2 regions of the Mycolicibacterium mucogenicum DSM 44124 genome follow, and region 1 is predicted to be linked to the other one. Evidence: riboswitches for the same ligand, from Rfam matches in the RefSeq annotation. Region 1 holds a riboswitch; the other holds the start of a gene.

What was found. Region 1 has a riboswitch for cobalamin ahead of metE (5-methyltetrahydropteroyltriglutamate--homocysteine S-methyltransferase). Riboswitches for the same ligand answer to the same signal wherever they lie in the genome.
Region 2: linked by a shared signal. The riboswitch ahead of C1S78_RS01115 (ABC transporter substrate-binding protein) and the one ahead of metE (5-methyltetrahydropteroyltriglutamate--homocysteine S-methyltransferase) in region 1 are both predicted to bind cobalamin.

Annotation. Positions count from the first base shown of each region.
Region 1 covers NZ_CP062008.1:5,314,794-5,318,189, forward strand. Annotated here, with positions in the region: gene metE (5-methyltetrahydropteroyltriglutamate--homocysteine S-methyltransferase) at 1-1,446, opposite strand, end outside; cobalamin riboswitch at 1,559-1,765, opposite strand; gene C1S78_RS25870 (YbjQ family protein) at 1,792-2,208, opposite strand; gene C1S78_RS25875 (CbtA family protein) at 2,266-3,174, opposite strand; gene C1S78_RS25880 (CbtB domain-containing protein) at 3,190-3,396, opposite strand, start outside.
Region 2 covers NZ_CP062008.1:248,607-252,002, reverse strand. Annotated here, with positions in the region: gene C1S78_RS01120 (FecCD family ABC transporter permease) at 1-291, opposite strand, end outside; gene C1S78_RS01115 (ABC transporter substrate-binding protein) at 312-1,319, opposite strand; cobalamin riboswitch at 1,388-1,573, opposite strand; gene C1S78_RS01110 (TetR/AcrR family transcriptional regulator) at 1,803-2,402, opposite strand; gene C1S78_RS01105 (glycoside hydrolase family 3 N-terminal domain-containing protein) at 2,489-3,396, opposite strand, start outside.

The sequences.
Region 1 (3,396 bases):
GAGCCCGAGGTCCTCCTGCAACCGGATCACCGTCTCGACTTCGGATTTCATCCTGCCGGTGTAGTCGGCCTCGCCGATCTCGCCGGCGACGAACGCCGCCCGGGCCTTGCGGATCTCGACGGTCTGCGGGAACGAACCGATCGTGGTGGTCGGCAGTGCCGGCAGGTTCAGCCGGGAATCCTGTGCTTTACGCCGTTCGGCGGCCGGCCCGCGGCTGATGCCGCCGGACAGAACCGTGTCGAGCCGGGCTCGGACGGCGGCGTTGTGCAGTCGCGGGTCGTGTGTCCGCGACGCGACCGCCCGGTTCGACGCCTCGAGCTGAGCGGTCACCGAGTCCCGGCCGTTGCGCAGCGCCGTCGCCAGCGTCGCGACCTCGTCGACTTTCTCGGCACCGAACGCCAGCCAGCCACGGAGCGCCTCGTCGAGGCCGTCCTCGGGCTCGAGCGAGTACGGGACGTGCAGCGTCGAGCAGGACGTGGACACAGCCAACGAACGTGCCGACTCCGGCAACGACTCCAGCCGGGCCAGTGCGGCCTCCAGGTCTGTGCGCCAGACGTTGCGGCCGTCGACGACGCCGGCCACCAGCAGCTTGTCCGCGAGGCCGGGAATACCGGCCACCGGCTGGTCGCCACCGGCAACGAAATCGATTGCGACGCCGTCGATCTGGGTACGAGCCAGTGCCGGCAGCACGGGCCCCGGTTCGCCGAAGTAGGTCGCGACCAGGATCGCCGGGCGCTTGGTGGTTGCCGCGAGCGTGGCGTAGACGTGCTCGGCCAATTCGGCGGCGTTGGCAGCGTCGCCCAGGATGTCGGTGACCAAGACGGGTTCGTCGATCTGCACCCACTCGGCACCGGCTCCGGCGAGCCGGCCGAGCAGATCGGCGTACAGCGGCAGCAGCTCGCCGAGGCGCGCGATGGGTGCCTCGGCGCCGTCGACGGCCTTGCTCAGCGCCAGGAACGTGATCGGCCCGACGATCACAGGCCGAGCCGGAATACCCTGCGCCTGAGCCTCTTTGAGCTCGGCCAGCACCTTGTCCGGATGCAGCGCGAACGTGGTGTTGGGGCCGATCTCCGGGACCAGGTAGTGGTAGTTGGTGTCGAACCACTTCGTCATCTCGAGCGGTGCAATGTCCGCCGTCCCGCGAGCCGCCGCGAAATAGCGGTCGAGATCGTCGGCAATGCCGCTCACGCGACTCGGCAGGGCGCCGAGCAGCACCGCGGTGTCGAGCACCTGGTCGTAGTAGGAGAACGTATTGACCGGAACGGAATCCAGTCCGGCGGCCGACAAGGCGGCGAGGGTATCGCGGCGCAGGCCCGCGGCGATTTCTTCGAGCGCGGCCCGGTCGATCCGGCCTGCCCAATAGCGTTCGACGGCCCGCTTGAGTTCACGGTTCGGACCGATGCGAGGCGCGCCGAGAATGGTTGCGGTGAATGGTGTTGACAACAGACGTCCTTCAAATGCGACGGAAGTGCGCACCGCCCAAGGACATCCATCGAGGACAGCACAAACCGCCCTCGGCGATCAGCCCATTCCACGAGGCGATGCACCGCCGGACGCGGCGCATCCGGCACAGCTGGCAGGTCTTCGGACTCGCGGGCACGCACCCCCGGGTGCACCTAGTGGCCGTCGCTTCCCAGTTCGGTACGAACCAGTGCGGATGACGGCGGTCGTTCCTGCTCACCGCTGCGGGACAGTCCCGGATTCTCACCGGGTTCCCTCTCATGGCGTATTTCCACCATTCGATGCCGCAGACGCCGAAGCGTCATTGGCAAACCAGCTGCGCCGTGGAGACTACCCTGTCGGGCCGGGACCGCCGGGGCCAACCGGGCCGGCCGGGCCCGGACCGCCGCCGTAACCCAACTGCTGTGCGGTGTAGCGGGCCGCGTCGGTGACCGGAACCGCTTGTACCGCAGTGCCGTACGCGCAGATCTCGGTCCACACATCGCCGATCTCGGTGGTGTCGAACCGCATCCCGATGATGGCATTGCCGCCGCGGGCGTGACACTCCTGGAGCAGCCGGCCCATGGCTTCGTTGCGGCTCTCGGCGAGATTCTTGGTCATGCCCTGCAGCTCGCCGCCGAACATCGCCTTGAAGCCGGCGCCCATCTGCGCGAAGGCGTTCCGGGACCGGACGGTGAGGCCGAACACCTCACCGCAGACCCGCTGAATCTCCCACCCGGGCAGGTCATTCGTCGTGACAACCAGCATGCTGCCGCCTTTCTGTGTCGGTATGCCTCGAACTGTAGTGCGCGGCAACCGCAATCGTCAGAGCGCGGCTGCCACGTCCTGCATCGGTGCGGCCTTCCTGGTGCCACCGAGGTAGCGCTCGACGAGCCCGCCGAACACCAGCCCGATGACCGTCCAGATCAACGCCTGGTCGATCAGCGAGTACCACCGGAACTTCCACAGCAGGTCGGCGTCGAATCCGGGGTAGATCAACTGCCCGGGGGCATAGACCTTGCCGTCGACTGTGACCGGCGTATCGAATGTGTTGGTGATCGGCTGCGGCGTCTCGGTCGCGGCGCGCGCGAAGCCGAACTCGCCCGCGTGCTCGACGTTGGCGGCCAGATCACCCAGCGACGGCAGCGCCGCCAGCAGACCGCCGTACACCACGAAGAATCCGAGCACCGAGATTCCGACGGCACGCGCCCAGCCGACCTTCGCGGACAGCTTGCGCGCGGCGAACACCGCGAGGCCCAGCAGGGTCAGCGATCCCCACACCATGCCCAGGTACAGGAAACCGCGGGCCTCCATGGTGAATTCGTGGCCGATGGCAGGCGGGTTCGACGGGTATTTCACGAACGGCAGCAGGTACACACCCAGGAAGCCGAAACCGGCGACGGTCCAGCCCAGCACCTTGGGCCGCACGCCGAACCGGCCGTGCAGCACCAGATACGCGACGGCGACCAGCGCGCCCATCGCCACGGAGAACGCGATGATGCCGGTGGCCGCACCGATACCCGACTGGATGGACCGGCTGAACAGCTCCGGCCCGTCCGGCTCGACCGGATGACCCATGGCCGTATGAACGGTCGAGAGCACGTTCATGCGGCCGGATTCGTAGTCGATGGCCTTGTCGATGGTGGGTTCAGCAAAAATCCGGGCAAACAGGAACCCCAGAATGCCGGCGATCAGACCGGCGAGGGCTCCGCGCCCGATGACGCGGATTTCCACAAGAAGTCCCGTGGATCAGTGGCAGGGGAAGCCGAGGAAGTGCCGCGAGTCGTGCACCCACTCGTGGACCACGACGGTCTTACCGAACATCGACATCATGCCCTCGTCGATGCCGACGAGGTAGTACGCCAGCATCGCCAGGAAAATCGTCACCCCGAGCAGCACTGCCACCCGGGTGGCCGAAAGCGCCTTGGTCGATACGCCCGGCTTGGAAACCGCAAT
Region 2 (3,396 bases), 1.0 Mb from region 1:
CGCGCCGGAGGAGATGCCCAGCATGAACGGGTCGGCCAGCGGGTTGCGCATCAGCGACTGCAGGATCGCCCCGCAGATGCCCAGGCCCGCACCACAGATCGCGGCCAACAACGCGCGCGGCAACCGTAGTTCCCAGACGATGCCGTCGTCGATCGGCGTGACATCCGCCGGGCGGCCCCAAAGATGTTGCGCGACGACGGCATACACGTCACCGAAGCCGAGGTCGGCGGGTCCGATGATCATGGCCGCCGCGATCGACAGCGCCAGGACCACCAGGCCGAGCAGCGTCATCGCAGCCGTGCGCACCGCCGTCAGGACTTCCCGCCCAGCCCGAACGAGCGCAGTCCGGACGCGACGGTCTCGACGGCGTCGACGTTGCGCAGCGACGGGTCCATCGCGCTGGCCGGCAAGATGATCCACCGCTTGTCCCGCACGGCCTTCAACTTGGTTGCCGCCGGGTCGGTTTCGAGGAACTTGATCTTGTCGGCGACGCTGTCACCGTCCTTGCCACGGGTGAGATCGGCGAGGACCAGCACGTCGGGATCGCGCTGGAGGATGGCCTCCCACGAAATCTCGGGCCACAGCTGCCGGTTGTCGGCGAACGCGTTGCGCGCCCCCACTGCCGTGGTGATGATGCCCGGCGCTCCGCAGCAGCCGGCGATGTACGGCGTTCTGGTACCGGCGTACCACCACATCAGGGAGACGTCGTCGGCCTTGAGTCCGGCGGTCGCGGTCGCCATGCGCGCCTGCAGTGTCGACACCAGCTTGTCACCACGCTCCGCGATACCGAAAACCTTGGCGATATCACCGATTTCGGCGTACATGTCGTCGAGCGTCAGCGGGCGTTGTTGCGCCGCGTCCTGGCCGCCGCACTCGCTGGACGACTGATACGTCGGCACTCCGAGGCGCTCGAACCGATCCCGCGGGGCGACACCCTGATCGGTGAACGACCAGTCGAACGTCGCGTACACGAAGTCGGGTTTCTCTTTCAGCACCCGCTCGAACGACGGGAAATCTCGGCTCAGCACAGGCACTTTGGCGTTGTCGGCGGCGAGGTCGGGCCGGACGTCGTCACTCCAGGACGCGGTGCCGACCATCCGGTCGGCGAGTCCGAGCGCCAGGAGCAGCTCGGAGGCCGGCTGATTGATCGAAACCGCGCGCTGCGGCGGCGCCTTCACCGTCACCGTCCGCCCGCAATTCTCCAGCGTGACGGGATAGCCGGCGGTTCTGGCATTGACAGTTCCGGTCGCCCGCGGGCCGCCACATGAGCAGACGAGCGAAACAACCAGTGCGACAAGCACAATGGTGCGTCGGGACACGGCGGCGCCTTCCGATCCGGGACTCGGTTCGCGGAGTCCATGCGTGGGCGGGTCCTCGCGCCGCCAGGCCGCGAGAGCCCGAGCCAGCAGGTCTTCGGACTCGGGATCATCCAGGCCGGAGCGCCTTCCCAGCCCACGTGGGGCCAGTGGCCGTTGCTCCGCCTGTCCCCCTTACCGCTGCGCGTCAGTTCCGGTTTCGCACCGGATTCCCTGACCCAACCGCGTTGGGTTCGACTAGCTCGAATCGGACCATACCAGCGCCGCGGCGGCGTGTCGCTGCCGGCGGCGTGTCGTCCTTTCCTGTGGCACATGCGATTTGGAGTGGTCAACTTTCCTTGACGCGTCAGGGAAAGTTGACGGCTCCGGGCGAAAGGTGCCAAGGGAGAGAGCCCCGGACGGGCTGACGGACCGCGAATGTGCGACCAGATCGCCAGAATCACTGGGAGGGCGATCTGTATGCACCGTCGCGGGAGCGCGAGAAACCTACGACTCGGCGCGCTTGCCCTTCAGGCCACGCCAGAAGAGATTGATCATCAGCTCGGTGGCGTCGTTGACGTCGGTGTCGCCGGCGCTGACGCGGGACGCGATGGCCTCACCCGCACCCACGAGGGCCACGGCCATCATCTCGAAGTCGCTGTCCGGCTCCGGGTTTCGGGTACCCGCGCTGAGCAGCCGCGCCACCAGGTCGATGATCTTCTCGCGGCCCTCGCGCACGGTGTGGGCGAACGCCTGCGAGCTGGTGGCCTGCGTGTACAGCACGATCCACGACGCCCGGTTGCGGTCGATGTACGTCATGAACGACAGCACCGCGTTACGCAGCAGGTCGCGTGGGCTCTGGGCGAAGTTGATGTCTGCCCGGACGGTGTCGACGAACCGCGTCAGCTCCCGATCCAGGCACGCCGCGAACAGCTCTTCCTTCGAGCCGTAGTAGAGGTACAGCATCGGCTTGGAGATCTCGGCCTGCGCCGCGATCGCGTCCATCGAGGTCTCGTGATAGCCGTTCACCGAGAACATCTGCACGGCGGCGTCGAGCATCTGCTGTTCGCGGACGGCCCGCGGCAGCCGCTTGGTTCCACCTGCCATCGGAACAGGGTAGCCGGACGACGATCAAGCGGTGAGGAACGAGCCGCGTTGAGGAGTGCGGCAAATCGGGCCGGGCAAGGAGCGGCTCACTTCACGCATTTCGCGCCCGGCCCCTTCATGCCCGCGACGCGCAGCACCGACTTGTCGATCTGCGCCTGGTCCAGTTGCCCGGACTTCGCGGCCGCCTCCAGCTTGTCCAGCACGTCCGGGATCCCGTCGGTGGTGATCCACAGCGCGACGTCCGCGCCGGCCTGCAGCGCCTTGAGCGCCGCATCGGCCACGCCGAAGTGCTGGGTGATGGCGGCCATGCCGGTCAGGTCGTCGGTGAACACGACACCGTCGAACGGCGGGCCGCCGTACTGGCCGCTGCGCAGCAGGTCGTAGGCCGGCTTGCTGAGACTGGCCGGGTCGTCACCGAGCGTCAGGCCCGGCACCTGCAGGTGGCCGACCATGACGGCGACGGGCTCCTGCGTCGTCAACGTCCGGTACGGCACCAGGTCGTTGTCCTTCAGCGCCTCCAGCGGCGGCGTCTTGACGCCACCGGTGTGCGAGTCGCCCGAGCCGTGCCCGTGTCCCGGGAAGTGCTTGAGCACCGGGACGAGCCCCGCCTCGCGCAGGCCCGCGGCGTACGCACCGGCGTACTCGGTCACCTTCTGCGGGTCCGAGCCGAAGGAGCGGTCGCCGATGACCTCGTCGTCGGGCTCTTCGGTGACGTCGGCGTCGGGCGCGAAGTCGACGGTGATGCCGAACTTGTCCTTCATCTGCTGTCCGCGGTCCTTGGCGATGGCCTGGACCTCGGCCGGGGTCTTGGTCGCCGCCAGCACGCGCGCCGACTCCTGCGGACCGATCAGCTTCTTCAGCCGGGACACCCGGCCGCCCTCTTCATCGATGCTGACCGCCAGCGGCAGCGCACCGGACGCGGCCTGCAGTGCCGGGATGCTGCCGTCCGACAGCATGGACAGGTCCGTCCAGCTACCGATGAAGATGCCGCCGA